Linked DNA regions of Microbulbifer sp. A4B17. The protein of the gene in region 2 interacts with the protein of the main gene of each other region in a pairwise test. Links are inferred from orthologs where the notes say so. Each region holds a gene or a part of one and is shown on either strand. Other genes may lie near its edges. The genes, in order: malT, rlmN and ftsZ.

Evidence for each region.
Region 1: the proteins of rlmN (region 2) and malT interact in binary tests that used the Escherichia coli proteins (3 or more experiments, as listed by UniProt). The link is inferred for Microbulbifer sp. A4B17 from one-to-one orthologs.
Region 3: the proteins of rlmN (region 2) and ftsZ interact in binary tests that used the Escherichia coli proteins (3 or more experiments, as listed by UniProt). The link is inferred for Microbulbifer sp. A4B17 from one-to-one orthologs.

What each region holds. Positions count from the first base shown.
Region 1 is NZ_CP029064.1:4,470,986-4,477,462, reverse strand. Bases 1,433-4,714 are described here. They hold malT (HTH-type transcriptional regulator MalT), read right to left. Parts: upstream 4,348-4,714; coding sequence 1,633-4,347; downstream 1,433-1,632. Outside these bases: BTJ40_RS19620 (alpha-amylase family glycosyl hydrolase), read right to left, coding at 1-1,422; BTJ40_RS19610 (hypothetical protein), read left to right, coding at 4,782-5,675; BTJ40_RS19605 (MBL fold metallo-hydrolase), read left to right, coding at 5,726-6,376; BTJ40_RS19600 (DUF2799 domain-containing protein), read left to right, coding at 6,432-6,477. UniProt on the Escherichia coli protein: Positively regulates the transcription of the maltose regulon whose gene products are responsible for uptake and catabolism of malto-oligosaccharides.
Region 2 is NZ_CP029064.1:1,042,451-1,048,416, reverse strand. Bases 2,818-5,588 are described here. They hold rlmN (23S rRNA (adenine(2503)-C(2))-methyltransferase RlmN), read right to left. Parts: upstream 4,877-5,588; coding sequence 3,758-4,876; downstream 2,818-3,757. Other genes in these bases: ndk (nucleoside-diphosphate kinase), read right to left, coding at 4,940-5,368; BTJ40_RS04615 (cytochrome-c peroxidase), read right to left, coding at 2,818-3,210. Outside these bases: BTJ40_RS04620 (cytochrome-c peroxidase), read right to left, coding at 1-714; more of BTJ40_RS04615, read right to left, coding at 1,312-2,817; Fe-S cluster assembly protein IscX, read right to left, coding at 5,661-5,855; fdx (ISC system 2Fe-2S type ferredoxin), read right to left, coding at 5,880-5,966.
Region 3 is NZ_CP029064.1:3,838,523-3,844,527, reverse strand. Bases 568-3,377 are described here. They hold ftsZ (cell division protein FtsZ), read left to right. Parts: upstream 568-1,256; coding sequence 1,257-2,498; downstream 2,499-3,377. Other genes in these bases: lpxC (UDP-3-O-acyl-N-acetylglucosamine deacetylase), read left to right, coding at 2,894-3,377; ftsA (cell division protein FtsA), read left to right, coding at 568-1,168. Outside these bases: more of ftsA, read left to right, coding at 1-567; more of lpxC, read left to right, coding at 3,378-3,808; BTJ40_RS16875 (M23 family metallopeptidase), read left to right, coding at 3,964-4,899; preprotein translocase subunit SecA, read left to right, coding at 5,063-6,005. UniProt on the Escherichia coli protein: Essential cell division protein that forms a contractile ring structure (Z ring) at the future cell division site. The regulation of the ring assembly controls the timing and the location of cell division.

The DNA.
Region 1 (6,477 bases), 3.4 Mb from region 2 along the record:
CACTTCCTGCTCTGCAGTCGCCAACGATTGGGGTAGCTTCCTGTGCCATTCGATCAGTGCGCGGAAGCGGTTGAGCATGGAGCGCTGGGCGTCCTGCTGAACCTCTACCGCCCGTTGCTGGTGCTCCCCAGAAACGGGTAGCCAGGATTTTGCTGTGGAAAAGCCCGCGTTGTCGTCGCTGGTATTGGTCCAGGGCATCGGAGTGCGGCAGCCGTCGCGGCCTTTGAATTCCGGCCACAGATTAATGCCGTAGGGGTCTACCAGATCTTCATAGGCAATTTCCGCTTCCGGTAGGCCCAGTTCTTCCCCTTGGTAGAGGCAGACACTGCCGCGCAGTGCCAATTGCATCAGCAGGAATAATGGGGCCCTGGCATCGGCTTGGTCATCGCTAAAGCCTTTGTTCCAGCGGGTTATTGAGCGGGGTACATCGTGATTGCTGATCGACCAGCAGGGCCAGCCCTTCTCGATTACGTCGCGGTTTTTTTCCAGAGTTTCGCGCAGGAAGCCCGCACTGCAATCCTCGGTCAATAGATCGAAGGAATAGGCCATGTGCAGGCGTTTTTCCGTGGTGTACTCGGCCATGATTTTATGGGTATTGTCGTCGCCAACTTCACCTACGGTCACAGTGCCGGGATATTGGTCCATTAACTGCCGTACCCGCTGGAGAAACACCAGGTTTTCCGGCTGGGATTTATCATTCTGGTGCCACTGGTAGTCGTAGTGATTGACTGGCGGCAGGCCTTTCTCGTCAAGCTTGAGCGGGCGCGCCGGGTTATTGCCCAGGGCCTGCTGATGGAAAATAAAGTTGACCGCATCCAGTCGGAAACCATCTACACCCCGATCGAGCCAGAATTTCATATCGGCGAGCAGCTGCTCCTGGACTTCCGGGTTGTGAACATTCAGGTCCGGCTGTTCTTTGAGGAAGTTGGCCAAATAGTACTGTCGGCGGCGGGTACACCAGCGCCAGGAGCCTCCTCCAAATACGGAGACCCAGTTGTTGGGAGGGGTGCCATCTTCTTTAGGATCAACCCAGACATACCAGTCCGCTTTGGGGTTGTCGCGGTTGGCACGACTTTCCTGGAACCAGGGGTGCTGGTCCGAGGTGTGGCTGAGGATTTGGTCGATAATCACTTTCAGGCCGCGCTCGTGGGCCGCTTCGATCATCCGGTCGAAATCTTCCAGGTTGCCAAAAATAGGGTCTACATCCCGGTAGTCGGCAACGTCATAGCCAAAATCCACCATCGGCGATTTAAAAAAGGGTGAGATCCAGATGGCGTCTACGCCGAGGGATTTTACATAATCCAGTTTTTGCGTAATTCCGGGAATATCACCGATGCCATCTCCGTTGGCGTCGCAGAAGCTGCGTGGGTAAATCTGATAAATAACGCTATTGCGCCACCACTCATAGCTGTTGCCGCTCATGGATTACTGCCTTGTTTCATTATTTGAAATGTGGAGATAGTCCACCTTTAAAGGATAGGGTAAGTATGGAGCAGTCATTGGCGGGCTTCCTCCTCCCCGGCTAGGGGGGAGAGGGGGGTAAAGGGTGACCGGCCTGGGGTGGCTTGGTATCGGCGGGCGGGGGATGAGGAGCATAGTGGGCACGTCCCTGTGCCGCTGGAGCAGGACTGTTTAAGGCTTGTCCTGGACCGAGCGAAGCATTTGCTCGGCCAGGGCGATGGCCTCCTGGCGATCCTTGACGTCCAGCTTTTGGTAGAGGCTGCGAATATGGGTCTTGATGGTGCTCGGCGCCACCTTAAAGTGACGGGCGATTTTTTCGTTCGATAGCCCAGAGTGAATCGCATTGAGTACCTGCCACTCCCTCGGGGTGAGTGGGGAGTGGCGCAGGAAGTCTGGCACGGCATCGCTGGCCAGTATCTCGCGGATAATGGTGTCATCTAGTTCGATGCGAATACCACCGTCCAGCTCCGGCTGCTGTTGTGCCGCTTTGATCAGTTGCTGGGCTTTGCAGGACTCCGCATCTCCCAGGCCATTTTCCAGGGCGGCTTTCAGGATAACGATTAAAGGTTTGCCGATCTGCAGGAAGCTGGCGCGAAAATCCCGTTCGTGGGAGAGAAGTAAGGCTTCACTAATAGCCTCCACAGATTGGGGATATTGCTCCCGCAGCCACAGCAGGTGGGATTCCAGCACCCGGTTGCGCAGGCGATCTGTTTCCAGGCCGCACTCGTTGGCGACTTGTTTCAGGCGGCTCAACAGGCGGTTGGCATCGGACCAGTGGTGCAGCTCAATCATCGCGCGCACATGGTTGCGCCCGTGGCACTGTTCAAAGTGATTGCTGGGTCTGTCGGCGACGGGAGTAGCCTGTTCCAACCAGCTGGCGATGGCCTGCTGATTGCCCAGGGCGCGCCAAGTGCGGATGCGGGTGGCATCGGCGTTGGCGATCCAGTCCCGATGGTAGCGCCCGTCTGTGAGCAGCCGCTCGATACGCTCCAGCCACTCCAGGGATTCCTCTTTCTCCCCCCGGGCCTGGGCGATTTTTAACAGCAGGGTGTACTCTGGCAGCAGCCAGTGCTCGCCGACCCGGCGGTTGATTTGCATACCTCGGCGGGCGGATTGCTCGGCACCTTCCAGATCGCCGGACTCCCATTGCAGCTGGCCGCGCAGCCGGCACACAAATTCCGAGATGGGCAGTGTGGATAGGTGATTTTTCTGCACGAGGGTCTGCACCTTCTCCTGCAGCGTGGACGCTTTCTTCAGCAGGCCCTGGGCAAAGGCGATCTCTGTCTGTTGGCAGATGGCCCAGGCGGCGCTGGGGATATCCCGTTCGGCGATCGCCAGGGCTTCAACTTCCTGCATATAGCGGTTGGCCTCTTGCAAGGCACCCAGGCAGAAGCTGGTCTCACCGGTGACCAGCAGAGCAGAGATTCTCTCGCCCAGCTGGTCTGCGCGGAGTAGGGCCAGGGCTTCTTCAGCATACTCCTTGGCTTGCAGTGTCTGCCCTCGGGCAATGGCCACTTGGGCGCGCATGGTGGCAAAGGCGCCTTCAAAGTCGCGCCACTGTGCCGGGTCCTCCCGCTGCAGCCAGCTTTCGGAGGCCGCCAGGTTTTTCTCGCACAGGTCGTATTCAAAATTCTCCCGCGCCATTTTGGCGGACAGGAGGGTAAAGCGGGCGCTGTGTTGCAGGGCTTCGTCGCCGAGCCAGTCTAGGCAGTCCCGCAGCAGGCGCGACTGCCCCGCGCGCAGAAGCTGTTCCCCTCGATCGTTGAGCAGTTGTTTTAACCGCTCGCGGTCGCCGCCGGCCAGGGCGTGGCGCAGGGCCTCCACCGGCTGGTCTAATTCTTGCCAGGTATCACAGGCAGTGCTGTGCAGTTGCAGCAAGTGTTCGCGGTCATTAATTTGCCGTTGCAGGAAGCGGGCGAAGACCGGGTGAAAGCGGAACCACTGGCGGCTTGAATCCTGCGCCTGCAGGAATAACCCGCGACGCGCGGCCTCTTCCAGCAACTGCTGACCGTCCTGGCGACCGGTAAGGCGCTCCGCCAGTTGGGCATTAACCCGGGTGAGGATCGATGTGCAGGAGAGGAGCTGGCGCAGTTGGGGTTCCAGCCGCTCCAGTACTTCCTCAGCCAGGTAGTCGAGAATATGGCTGTGGCCCTGCTCCAGCTCTGCCAGATAGCGATCCACTTCGTTGCTGTCGCGCACGGATAAAGTGAATAGCTGAACGGCGGGGGGCCAGCCCTCACTGAGATGATGCAGCTGGGCTGCGCGGTCGCCGTCGAGATTAAACGGCAGGCGCTGCATGAGCAGGGTGGCGATTTCCTCAATGTTGAGGGCCAGCTCATTACTGCCCAATTCCAGTAATCGCCCTTGAACTCGCAGGGTGGCCAGGCCCAGGGGCGGTTGGCTGCGACTGGTGAGAACAATACCGACACCGGCGGGGGCATGGCGCAACAAAAAGCGGGTAGTGTCATGCACCTGCTGGTTGTCGATCTGGTGGTAGTCGTCCAGCACGATGCGCAGTTCGCTGGGCAGGCCCCGCAGTTCCGACAGCAGGTGGCTCACCAGGGTTGAGGGGTCCGGGCGCTGGGGCGCGGACAACAACTGGTGAGTCTGGGGGACACCATTGCCGGTCGCCCTGTGCACGCTTTCCACCAGGTAGCGGCAGAATTGGCTCGGTTCATTATCACTGGCATCCAGCGTATACCAGGCGACCGGGTTGTCCTGCTGTGAGGCCCAGGAGGTAACCAGCGTGGTCTTGCCATATCCCGCAGGAGCCGTCACCAACAGCAGTTGATCGCTGTGGCATTGGTTCAGAACCGACAGCAGGCGCGGGCGCGATAGGGCGTGCTCGGGGCAATCCGGCAGGCTGTATTTGGAAGTTAAAAGCATCGCTGCGGGAGGGACTGTTATAAATGTTTGATTTTTGTACAGCCACTATTATGCACCAGGACCCGGGTATTGTTACAGCACTGTAATAGGCCAGCTTTCTGGTGATTCCGCCTCTTGGGTGGCAAATTGGAGTGGCGCCGGTTTAGCTTTGGGCAGTATATTACTATTCGGGTTAAATCGGTCATCTCAACCCGTCGCAATGCAGTTTCTGCGGCTCACTAGTGGGTACGTTAGTTCATATTTACTGTGATGTATCCACACCGGCTCGTAAAGGGATGCATTACTGTGCAGCTTCCCCTCGCGCCACTTTCAGTATTTTTTCGATTTTTCTTTGGCAGTGAGAATGCCCCTTGTGCGGGTTTTCATCAATGTTCATTCAATTAAAAAAGCCGAGCGCTGCGAAGGCGCCGATAGAATAATAAGAAGAGGAAGCCATGGCGGATATCGTAATCCTTGCTGCTGCGGGTATGGGGGCTGTGGATAACACGTTTGCAAAGCCACTGTTTTCGGCATTGGAAACCGAGCTTGGGGAGGAGTGGTCGCGTCTCTACTGCGCTGAATTACCCGGCCTGGAGCACTTCCAGAGCAATATCGAACGCACCTTTGAGAGTATGCAGAAACGCGAACTGGACTTCCTGCGTGCACGAAAATATTTACTCCTGGGGATGTCGCAGACAGCGGCGCAGTCCGGCAATGTGGATCGTCGGGATAACAACTACGAAAAGACCCAGCGCGAGATCTATGCGGCGCTGGCCAAGGCCGCTGATCAGGTTGATGACCGGGCTCCGGTGATATTGATCAGCCATTCGGTGGGTTGTATCAACCTATCTAATTACCTCTGGGACGCCCAGCGGCCCAATGTCAGTTGCGGTGTTTGGCGTGAAGGCGGTCCCGCGGGAGTTCACAGAGGGTCGGCGCGTGAGAGGTTTTTGCGCCTCAAGACCTTGAGCCATTGGTACACCCTGGGGCCGACAATGCCCCTGTGGTGTGCCGATCGACCGCGGGAGCAAATTCAGGCGGTCACCTCCAATACCCGGGGATACAATTTTCGCTGGAAGAACTTTTATCACCCCAATGACCTGTTTGGCTGGCCCCTTAAACCCCTGAGCCCCTCCTATAACCAGGCGGTGTGCCGTGATTATGAGACTTGTTCGCTGAGCGATCACGGCGCTTTGAGTTCAGTGGCTTTTCCCTCGCCCCCTGAGGATTACTGGCGGAACCCGATAGTTGTTGAGCAGCTGATAGAGGATGTGCGCTCCCTGCTCAAGACAGTGAATAAGCCCGCTCATCGGCATCCTCAACCCTCTCAGCAGGCTCTCGCGGTATAATCCCCAATTACCTCAACAGTCTCCTGTAAAAGATGAAGGGCCGTTTTTTTATGTCGCTGCAATATCACCTGGTTCCGGTTACTCCTTTCCAGCAAAACTGCTCGTTGCTGTGGTGTGAAGACAGTAAGCGCGCGGCTGTTGTCGACCCCGGTGGCGATCTCGATAAGATTCTGGCGGCGGTGGAGGAGCGCGGTCTCAAGCTGGAGAAAATCCTGCTCACCCACGGCCACCTGGACCATGTAGGCGGCACTGCGGCGTTGTCCAAGCAGCTCCAGCTGCCGATAGAGGGGCCGCATAAAGGCGATGATTTCTGGATTCAGCAGTTGCCCATGCAGGCGCAGATGTTTGGTTTCCCCGCTGTCGAAGTATTTACTCCAGACCGCTGGTTGGAGCAGGGAGATACGGTTACTGTAGGGGATCAGGAACTGGAGGTGCACCACTGCCCGGGCCATACTCCCGGCCATGTGATTTTCTTCCACCGCCCCAGCCAGTTGGCTCTGGTGGGAGATGTTTTGTTTGCCGGTTCGATCGGGCGTACGGATTTTCCCCAGGGAGATCACGATACCCTGATTCGCTCTATCAAAGAGCGCCTATGGCCGCTGGGTGATGAGGTTCAATTTGTACCGGGGCATGGCCCCATGTCCACTTTTGGCCAGGAGCGCCAAACCAATCCTTTTGTCGCCGACAAGCGCTTTGGTTAAGTGATACCTGGATTCCAATAACAGGCGGGAAGTACAGCGCCGGGAGTCCCATTTTATGTTTGCAGGAAAAATACGTCTTTTTCTCGTTTTGCTGGTGCTGG
Region 2 (5,966 bases):
ACCCAACTCCACCATGGCAGGGTCCTGCTCACTTCTCACCCGGGCCGCAAATGCGCGCATATCTTCCAACTGCTCAGCCATACCAACATCTTCCAAAACTGCCTGCAAGCAGCTGTCGAGGCTGCCATCAGCAATATTTACGGCTGAACGTGCATTTTGACATTCGTCGAAATCAGAAGTCCGGTTATCAGCACCGTCTGCATCTGAGCCATTACTGAGTCCATCATTAGTGTTATTCACTAATGTTCTGGCTGTGACGCTGGCTGTTTCGTCCTCGCTGTCGACATCGCCGGTAGTTACCGAATAGGTGTACTCGGTATCCACCGAGAGACCTTCATCGACATAGTACCCCTCAGCGGTCTCCGCAACTCTCACATTATCCCGGTAGATTACATAGGTCGCACCAGTACTCTCCCAGGAAAGGCCGATGCTGGTGCCGGAAAATGCATTGCCAATCAATTCAGCAGGAACGATCCCCTGCCCTGAATCGGTGCCATCATCACTATCGTTATCAGAATCACTGCTACCATCATCATCGGAATCATCGCCAGAATCTCCGCCGCTTCCAGTATCTGTAGTCTCTGTGGATGAATCACTATCGCTGCTGGAGGAACCACCTCCTCCACAGCCCACCATCACAAGAAATAAAGGTAGGACCAACAGCTTTACCAGCGCAGTCGGCGATAGTGTTAATTGATTTTTATCAGCGTTCATAGTTCTTGACCTGCCCGTCAATGACCTTTTCTTATCCCGGGTTCTGGACAGCAAATACAGACCTAAGTGCCAGTACTGACGCCAAAGGGTAAGGAAACACTTACTGAGTAATTGCAAATAAAACCGCAAATTAAAGTTCACTTAAATTGAGACAAGGTAACTTCCGCCTTGCCACAGGCACAGACAAGTCCCTTAAGTGAATAATAGCTAGGCCTACTGTATCGACTTAAAGGAGGAAGAACTGCTAAGAAAGTCGCAATAGAGCATTACATACGCTCTTACAACCGAGGCTTTAATAAAAACTAATAACCACATCACTTGTTCAAGCAAGCACACAAATTAAATATTTAAATTTGGCTCTTCGCGACCGTTAGTCCCATCAACTATTTCTACCGATGTTTTACAAAGATGGAAAGTGAGAAGAGCCTGAAGCAGAAACAAACTGTATTCAAAAAATATATAACAGGCAAAAAAGCTGTTCATAATTTCTAGCAGCTTTGAAAGTAGTAGTTGACAGCTGGCCGGTTATTTCAACTTATGTCCACAATAAAACGCAGCCAACATGTTTATCCCCCAAGTGAGTCAGCGCTCCGTGTACTATAGACTTCTGCCAGCCCCGTCTCTTGCATCCAGCTGCATCCCATCGGGACCACCATCGCGGGGTGGAATCAGGGACTGGATTGCATTTGAATTGATATTCGCTGCATCCGGATCGGTGAGGGCCTCAAGAAATGCTGCCAAAAGTTCGGTTTCATCTTCATCTATAGGAAGAGATGCGTCGCCATCTATCGCCAGTATTGCCTCGGTTAATTCCAGGCCGTTGGGAGCAACTTTCGCCGCACAGTCATCGAGTTCATCAAACTGATCCAGGTCGCACATTTCACTGTTGGCGAAATACCGGGACACCGAATCCGCTTGGCCGGCATAATGCTCGATATTTCTTTCCAGGGAACCAAACTGCCCAGCATGCCCCCAGGGTCCAGTTATCCCCACATTGAGCAGAGTTGGAACACGGAACCCCCCCAGGACAGCGCCTCCCCAATCAGCACCACTACCACTTTCATCTTTGCCGACACCAATCTGGGGATAGTTGACAACTCTTAACCCCTGGTTAGTAAAGAAGGCACCCGAGTGGCATATGCTACAGCCAGAACCGGGGGTAAAATAGGTGATTGCTCCACGCTTCTGGTCATTATCCAAAGCGTTCAGCTCTCCGTCGACATAGTCAAAGAAGGGGTTGTCGATAAAAATATAGACCGCCTCATAGGCAGCAATCGCCTGTGCAATCCTGCTGAAGTCGATATCGGAGTCGCCATAAGCATCAGTAAATAAGGGGCCCCAGGATTCCTGGTTGAGCTTTGTTACGAGATACTCCTCGCGGTAATTGGTAAGCCCGTCATCACTACTTTCGTCGTAACCAAATTCGGAAATATCTCCCATCTCAGCGGCATCCGTTACGGGAAAATGCGCCTGGGCCATCATAAGAGCCAGAGTCCCCGTGCCTACTGCCGCTTCGGTATTATTGGTTACATCCCTTGAGTCAGTTCTAAGACCCCCGTCGCTGGTAAGGCTAACTCGGTTATCCCAGAAGAGCCCATTATCCCAGAGCCCAACGTTACAGATAGGCTGGGCATTGCGCGCCACCAGCGGCACTTCGTTCTCACCATCGGATCGCCCTGGGCCCAGCGTGTCGGGGGCAACAGCGTTAACGCCGATGGGCATAGAGAGATCGTCACCAGCGCAGCCTATTGCTGGATGGTGGCAAGAGGAGCAGGAAGTATCGCCGTTGGCACTGAGGCTCTTACTGTGAAATAAACGCATTCCCAGCTCAACCATCGCTGGGTCTTGCTCACTCCTTACCCTGGCAGCAAAAGCGCGCATATCCTCTAACTGCTCCGCCATTCCCACCTCATCCAGTACCGCCTGCAAGCAGCTATCGAGGCTATCATCGGCAACGTCTATCGCAGTACGCGCATTTTGGCACTCTTCAAAATCAACGATCCGCTTATCAATAGTATCGGCATCAGCACCATTGCTAAGGCCATCATTAGTGTTATTAACCAGTGTCTTTGTAACAACACTGTCAGTTCCACTACCAATATCCCCCACACCGACCCAATAGGTATATTCTGTATTTATTGATAAATCCTCATCGACATAAAAGTTATCGGTAGTTTCAGCGATTGCTTCTCCATCACGATAGATAGTGTAAGTCTCTTCAGAGTCCTCCCAGGAAAGCCCGATACTGGTGCCGGAGAAGGGGTTTGCGATCAACTCAGCAACGACAGTACCCTGCTCTGAATCCGAGCTGGAATCATCACCTGCATCGGAGCTATCCCCGGAACTGGAACCACTACCAGTTTCGGTAGTTGACCCATCACCACTACTGGAGGAACTGCCGCCGCCACAACCAGCAAGCAAAAGAAATATGGATATGACCATAAGCTTTGCCAGTACTGACGGCGATAGAGTAAATTGCTTTTTTTTATCGTTCATAAATATTGAACTGTCCCTTCAATAATTTTTTTATTCCAGATCCCAAGAAATAAATGAATTATCAATTACTTCGGCAATACGCAGAGGCACTAATGTCTCTATATATCGTTATTCGGGAACTTGGGCCTGAGTCCACTGAAATTTGTTCCAGATCAAAAAAGTGACTGGAAGGCATGCTCTAGCAACATGGTGCTTTTATTAACAGTGGAAATGCAGGTGCGGCTACTGCATCACTTCAGTGCCACAATACCTGCTGAAGGTGTTGCACCAGCGGATACCCACTGTACTCGCCATTGGGATATTGCAAGCCAATTGCAAATAAGAAAAATAAGATCGTTTTAGTTTAACGGTATGCATATATCTAACACTCCCATCCAGGGTAAAGTTTCCTAGAGCGTTAAACGTTAGACAGGGCAATTCCGTTGACAGGGAAAAATAAAAAAGAAATGAACGTTCAGGCCGTACAATAATTTATACAAGAAAAGACAAGACCTGAACCTGTTTGGCTGCCAGAAAATTGACAACCAGTTTCACAAATTATTAGCGATTAGTTCATCATCCTGACAGGGCGTTCCGCATTGCGGTAACGCTCAGAACGGCGGGTGCGGTCGTTAACACTGCCTGCCAGCTGACCACAGGCCGCATCAATATCATCGCCGCGCGTAGTGCGCACGGTTACGGTATACCCTTTGTCGAGCAAAATCTGCTGGAAACGGCGCAAGGCGTTGTTGCTCACTCGCTGGTAGTCAGACAGCTCAAACGGGTTAAAAGGGATCAGGTTAATTTTCACCGGAATATCTTTTAACAGTTCTGCCAGTTGCTCAGCGTGCTCCGGGCGATCATTTACCTCGCGCATCAGCGTGTATTCAATGGTCATTTTACGGTGCGTATCCGGCATGCGCTCAATATAGCGCTTGGCAGAATCCAACAGCACTGCAATTGGGTATTTCTTATTGATCGGCACCAGCTCGTTGCGCAATTCATCGTTGGGCGCATGCAGGGAAATCGCCAGGCTCACATCGGTAACATCGGCGAGGCGGTCCAGTGCGGGCACTACACCGGAGGTCGACAGGGTGACGCGGCGCTTGGAAATGCCGTAGGCGTTGTCTTCCATCATCAGGTTCATGGAATCGACCACATTGTCGAAATTGAGCAGCGGCTCACCCATGCCCATCATTACCACGTTGGTAACCTTGCGTGGTCCTTTCGGGTCCAATTGACCGAAAGATTTACAGGCAATCCAGACCTGCCCGATAATTTCTGCCGCCGTTAAATCGCGGTTAAAGCCCTGCTTGCCAGTTGCACAAAAGCTGCAATCCAGGGAACAGCCCACCTGGGAGGAGACACACAGGGTGCCGCGATCACCATCGGGGATATAGACAGTCTCGATAGCATTGCCACCGGAGACTTTAATTAACCATTTCCGTGTGCCATCGGCGGAATCCCACTGATTCAATACTTCCGGGGCACGGACTTCGGCCACTTCCGCCAGCTTTTGACGCAGGGCCTTGCTGACATTGGTCATCTCTGCAAAGTCATCAACCCCGTTCTGGTGAATCCACTTTAAAACCTGAACAGCGCGGAAGCGCTTCTCGCCCAATGATTCAAAAAAGGCGGCCAGCTTTTCTACTGAAAGGCCGAGCAGGTTGGTTTTCTCTGTGGTCATTCATTTCACCTCGGGGGAAGAATTGCACCGGTCCAGACAGACCGGTGCGACTTGTGGCGCGGATTAAGCGCGCGCGCAGATTTCGTCGTCGGCGAAGAAGTAGCTTACTTCGCGAGCAGCGGACTCTGCGGAGTCGGAGCCGTGTACAGCGTTGGCGTCGATGCTGTCAGCGAAGTCAGCACGGATGGTGCCAGCAGCAGCTTCTTTAGGGTTGGTAGCACCCATCAGGTCGCGGTTTGCCAGGATAGCGTTCTCACCTTCCAGAACCTGTACAACAACTGGACCGGAAGTCATGAAGTCAACCAGGTCTTTGAAGAAAGGACGCTCTTTGTGCTCAGCGTAGAAACCTTCAGCTTTTTCGCGGGACAGTTGAACCATCTTCATGGCAACAATGCTCAGGCCAGCTTTCTCAAAACGGCTCTCGATTTCACCGATTACATTCTTGGCTACTGCGTCCGGCTTGATGATGGAAAGGGTACGCTCCAGGGCCATGGTTATCTCCAAATTGATTTTTTGTAACTTAACTTAGGAGTCTCTGAACAACTCTGTAAGCCCCACAGGGCGGGCCTTGAAGGCCCGCAGAGGTGTTGCGGAATTGTTGCGGAGTTGTTCAGAGGCTCCGTACATAAAGAAAGAGCAACCTGCTCAGTTGCTCTTCCCTGATATTCCTTTCATACCCACCGGGGGTACTCAATTTTTGATCACCGCATTTCGCGGCCGGCGGATTATACGGGGTATTGATCGACTTTTGTACTCTCTTGCCAATACTGCCCCCAAAGGCCGGTTACTCCTGCTCTTCGATCCAGGCAGCCTGGATCGCCTCGAGGATTTTCTCTCCGCAGCGCTCAGGGTCGTCATCAAATCCGGGCAGCGCCATCACCCAGTTGCGCAGGTCGACAAAGTTGACCGTCAGAGGGTCCACATCCTCGTGAGCTTCGCTCAGCTCTATGGCAATATCGTGAATATCAGTCCACTTCATGATTCAGCTTCCTCAGCGTGCAGGTCAGTGCTTTTCCGACACCTGGTTGATGGTGTACTTGGGAATCTCGACCACTAGGTCTTCATCTTCCACAATCGCCTGGCAGGACAG
Region 3 (6,005 bases), 2.8 Mb from region 2 along the record:
TGTCGGTGAGGTTTCCGGTGATGGGGAACTCAATATTGTCGGTATCGGCTCTCATCGTTCCACGGGAATGAAAAAGGGCGTAGTGGTTAATATTGAATCAACTGTACAGTCTATTCAGCGCGCTGTGGAAGAAGCTGAGTTGATGGCGGGTTGCGAAATTCACTCTGTGTACGCAGGGATTGCGGGAAGTCACATTCGCAGCTTGAACTCTCACGGTATAGTTGCCATCAAGGATCGAGAAGTTACTCAACAGGATCTCGATCGTGTTATTGATGCGGCTAGAGCTGTCGCTATTCCGGCGGACCAGAAAATTTTGCATACGCTTCCCCAGGAATACCTGATTGATAATCAGGAAGGGGTAAAAGAGCCTTTGGGAATGTCCGGTGTACGTCTCGAAGCAAAAGTCCACCTGGTTAGCGGCGCAGTGAATGCTGCGCAGAATATTGAAAAATGTATTCGCCGTTGTGGCCTGGAAGTGGAGGATGTCATTCTTGAGCAATTGGCCTCAAGTTACGCTGTCCTCACTGAAGATGAAAAAGAATTGGGAGTGTGCATGGTAGATATTGGTGGGGGAACTACCGATATCGCAGTATTTACTGGCGGCTCTATTCGGCATACCGGTGTGATACCGATTGCTGGAGACCAGGTTACCAATGATATTGCCATGGCCTTGCGGACACCGACACCGCACGCAGAAGATCTGAAAATCAAATATGCGTGCGCATTGGCAAAGCTCGCTCGCGAAGGTGAAACCATCAAGGTGCCAAGCGTTGGTGATCGCGCGCCCAGGGATTTATCCCGACAGGCATTGGCCGAGGTCGTTGAGCCGCGCTACGACGAATTGTTTACATTAGTACAGGCGGAGTTACGTCGCAGCGGCTTCGAAGACTTGTGTGCGGCGGGTGTAGTACTTACCGGCGGCTCTTCAAAAATGGAGGGCGCAGTTGAACTGGCTGAGGAAATTTTTCATATGCCGGTTCGCCTAGCAGTGCCTCAGGGTATTGCAGGTTTGACGGATATCGTCAGCAACCCAATTTATTCCACTGGAGTTGGATTATTGATGTATGCGATGCAGCAGGAAGAGGCTCGAGAGGGCAAAATACAACCTGTGCGCAACGATAATCAGTGGTGGGACAAGGTAAAGCACTGGTTTCGCGGAAATTTGTAATAGAGTGCAACCAGATTTAGCCATCCCATGAGGGATTTTTTTTAGGCATGGCTGTAAAATTCGACATGAGCAAGAAAGGGGAACAGCAATGTTCGAACTAGTTGATAGCGTACAGGATAAGCCTGTCATCAAGGTGATTGGTGTCGGCGGTGGCGGTGGTAATGCTGTTAAGCATATGATCGCCAATGATGTTGAGGGTGTAGATTTTATCTGTGCAAATACCGATGCACAGGCTCTCAAAGATATTGAGGCTCGCACTATCCTGCAACTGGGTAACACAATTACACGCGGTCTGGGTGCGGGTGCAAACCCGGACATTGGTCGCCAGTCCGCGCTTGAAGATCGCGATCGTATTGCTGAGGTATTAAACGGTGCGGATATGGTGTTTATCACTGCCGGTATGGGCGGTGGTACCGGCACCGGCGGTGCGCCAATTGTTGCTGAGATTGCAAAAGAGCTCGGCATCCTCACCGTTGCAGTGGTCACTCGTCCATTTAAGATCGAAGGGCGCAAACGCACTGTAGTGGCTGAAGAGGGAATCCTTGAGCTGCGCGATAAAGTTGACTCCCTGATTACTATTCCCAACGATCGCTTGTTGGAAGTACTCGGCAGCAAGATCACAATGAAGTCCGCATACAAAGAAGCGGATAACGTTTTGCTCGGTGCTGTTCAGGGTATTGCCGACCTGATGATTCGCCCGGGCATCATGAACGTAGACTTTGCCGATGTACGCACCGTAATGTCTGAGATGGGTATGGCAATGATGGGCTCCGGTTCAGCCGTTGGTGAAAACCGTGCGCGTGAAGCTGCAGAGAAAGCAGTACGCAGCCCGCTGCTGGATAACGTCAACCTGGCAGGTGCTCGCGGTATCCTGGTGAATATCATCACCGGTAGCGAAGAGGCGGGCTGTCAGGAACTGACCTTGGGTGAATACTCAGAGGTGGGTGAGATTGTCCAGGAAATTGCCTCCGACGAAGCGACGGTAGTGATCGGTACCGCTGTGGATGACAAGCTAGGTGATGAGATGCGAGTTACCGTGGTGGCGGCGGGCCTCGGAGAGGGTACCCCGGCAGCGCGCCCGGCCAAGGTGGTGGATAACACCCGCCGCCCGGAACCCCGCGAGCCAGTTCGGGAAACCCGTGAAGCTCGCGATAGCCACAGCGCTCACGCTGGCCACAGCTCTGCAGGATTGGCAAGCCGCGAGGCTATTGATCCGCGTCCCCGTGCTGAAGCGGAGCGTCCCAAGCGCCCAGCTTCTACTCTGAACCCCGCTGATGCGGATATGGAGTACCTGGATATTCCCGCCTTCCTGCGCCGTCAGGCAGACTAGGGAAAGGGTACCGCAGAGGCAAGAACACCGCTCATGTCTGCCCGGCTCCGGCTGGGTATTGCCGCTGCGGTGCGGCTTTTATTCGGGTCCACCTTGTCGAATGGGTGGGCCCTTGCTTCGTTTGTGTGAATTTTAATCAGAACTGGCGGGTCGCAATAACTATCTAAAATAATTAACAATTATTAACAGCGCTTGTGAAGCTTACGATCTTAAAATGCTGTCATAGCGACATGCGTTGGCGCTGCAATCTTTGCTTGATCTATCCTCTATAGGTAGGTGGTGCACAGTTGTAGTGACCACTCGCCCAGAATTGGTATTGGCGTCGCAATTGTGCTAGTATCGATGGCTTGCTGCGCCTCAGGGGCGTGGTCCACCGACGGGGAAAAGATAGTTTCATGATCAAACAGCGCACGCTTAAGAATGCTATTCGCGCCACTGGCGTAGGTCTGCACACTGGCAAGAAAGTTGTACTTACCCTTAAACCAGCGCCCGTAGACACCGGAATCGTGTTCCGTAGAACCGATTTAGATCCGGTTGTTGAAATCGAGGCTCGTGCGGAAAATGTCGGCGACACTCTTCTTTCGACCACCCTGGAAAAGGGTGATGTTCGCATTGCTACAGTAGAGCACTTGCTCTCGGCAATGGCGGGCCTTGGTATTGATAACGCGATTGTCGAGTTGTCAGCCCAAGAAGTGCCCATTATGGATGGCAGTGCCGGCCCATTTGTTTTCCTTATTCAGTCCGCAGGTATCCAGGAGCAAGCGGCTCCGAAAAAATTCCTGCGTATTAAAAAGCCAGTAACCGTAGAGGATGGCGATAAAGTAGCCAGCTTCCTGCCTTTTAATGGCTTTAAAGTTTCTTTCACAATCGATTTTGACCACCCGGTATTTCAGGGGCGTAACCTCAGTTCATCTGTGGACTTTTCCAGCACTTCTTTTGTGAAGGAAGTGAGTCGCGCCCGTACCTTTGGTTTTATGCACGAGATTGAATACTTGCGCTCCAAAGGCCTGGTTCAAGGTGGCTCCCTTGATAATGCAATCGTGATTGACCAGTACCGCATTTTGAATGAGGGTGGATTGCGTTATGAAGACGAATTTGTGAAGCATAAAATTTTGGATGCTATTGGCGACCTTTACCTCCTTGGCACCAGCCTCATTGGTGAGTTTAAGGCCTATAAAGCAGGCCATGCACTCAACAACAAATCCCTCCGCAACCTGATGACACAGAAGGATGCCTGGGAAATGGTCACCTTTGAAGGTGAGCAGGAAGAGGCTCCGATCTCTTATATCAAGCCTATTTTGGCAGTTTGATACTTTTGCAGGAAGCCGGCATTATAGTGCCGGCTTTTTTGTATGATTGTTTCACAGAGAAAGCCTGTAGATTTTTGGTATTCTTTTTGGTTTGGCACCTCACCTTATAGTGGGGACTAACGAAAATTAAAAATGTCGAACTCCTCACAGCCCCTATGAAAGTAATCCTGGTCAATGAGCGCGGTGCGACTCGCAGCTTTAATTTCGGCAGCTTGAGTAAAGCTCTGTTGGGCTTGTGTCTGCTGAGCCTGCCTGTGGGGGCATTTTTGCTGGGGGCCAACCTGCCGGTTACCAAAACCGATCTGTTTGATTCCCGAACTGCCAAGGCTTGGAGCCGCGCCCTGCGCAAGCAGCAGGACGAAATTGCTGAAGCCGATAGGGAGGCGCGGGAGCAGCTCGCAGCCCTCACGCTTAAACTCGCTGAGTTGCAGGCACGTTTAACTCGCCTGGATGCGCTGGGTGAGCGTTTGACCTCTGTAGCCAATCTCGATGAAGGGGAATTTGAGTTTGGCAGTGCACCGGCTATCGGTGGACCGGAAGATACCGGAATTGCAGGCGCATCCGAACTGCCATATCAGCCACCCGAATTCCTAGATGTTATTGGAGATCTCTCTCACCAGATTGAAGATCGCCAGATGCAGTTGAATACGCTCGAATCCCTGATGGCTAACCTCAAGCTCGAGGATGAGCAATTCCTGGCAGGCCGCCCTATCAGCAAGGGGTGGATGTCCTCCCGCTATGGTTATCGTACCGACCCTTTCACCGGCCGCAGAACCTGGCATAAGGGTGTGGATTTTGCTGGCAAGATGGGCTCTGACGTTGTTTCAGTAGCTGCAGGCGTTGTTACCTGGGCCGATGAGCGTCACGGCTATGGCCAGCTGGTGGAGATCAATCACGGTAATGGCTACTCCACTCGTTACGGGCATAACAGTGAGCTGAAAGTGGGGTTGGGTGATGTAGTCAAGAGGGGCCAGGTCATTGCCCTGATGGGCTCCAGTGGCCGCTCTACCGGGCCCCATGTCCATTTCGAGATTTACAAGAATAACCGCACGGTTGATCCGGCCACCTATATCCGCCGCACAGGCAGATAAGAACTATCCTTCCTTTACGCGTAATTGTTGGCAGCTTGGCATAAGAGTTGCCAGCGCTTGCGCCTTCCTGTTTACTTGCACCCCTCGCATAAAGGAGCGTCGGTGCATTGATCTGCCCGATATTAGCGCCGACAGCGCAAATAAGATAAGTGGTTTCTAGATAATGATTGGCAAACTGATTAAATCGGTCTTTGGTTCAAAAAATGACCGCGAGCTGAAGCGCATGCGACGCGTCGTGGAAAAGATCAATGCTCTGGAAGAGGATTTTCAGAAGCTTGACGATGCAGGCCTGCGGGCTAAAACAGATGAGTTCAGGCAGCGTCTCGCTGATGGGGAAAAGCTCGATCAAATTCTGCCCGAAGCGTTTGCCGCAGTGCGCGAAGCGGGCCGCCGGACTATGGGCATGCGCCATTTCGATGTCCAGCTGATAGGCGGTATGACCTTGCATGAAGGGCGCATCGCAGAAATGCGCACCGGTGAAGGTAAAACCCTGGTTGCAACCTTGCCGGCATATCTTAATGCATTAGAAGGTAAGGGTGTTCACATTGTTACGGTGAATGATTACCTCGCTGCGCGGGATGCCAATTGGATGCGCCCGGTGTATGAATTCCTGGGTATGACTGTGGGAGTTATTGTTTCCCAGCAGCCGCCGGAAGATAAAAAAGCAGCATACGAGGCTGACATCACTTACGGCACCAATAACGAGTTTGGCTTTGATTACCTGCGTGACAACATGGTGTTGCGCAAAGAGGATCGTACACAGCGTCCTCAGAATTTCGCTATTGTGGATGAAGTAGATTCGATCCTGATCGATGAAGCCCGTACCCCGCTGATTATCTCTGGCGCTGCTGAAGATTCCTCTCACCTTTATATGGCGATGAATAAGCTGGTCCCTCAGCTGGAGCGCGCCGAAGAAGGTGGCGAGGGCCACTATACGGTTGATGAAAAAACCCGTCAGGTTGAACTTACCGAGCAGGGGCACTTATTGATCGAAGATCTGCTGTCACGCAGCGGATTAATGAAAGACGATCAATCACTTTACGCCCCTGGGAACCTGGGTTTGTTGCACCACGTGCATGCGGCTCTGCGCGCTCATGTACTTTTTA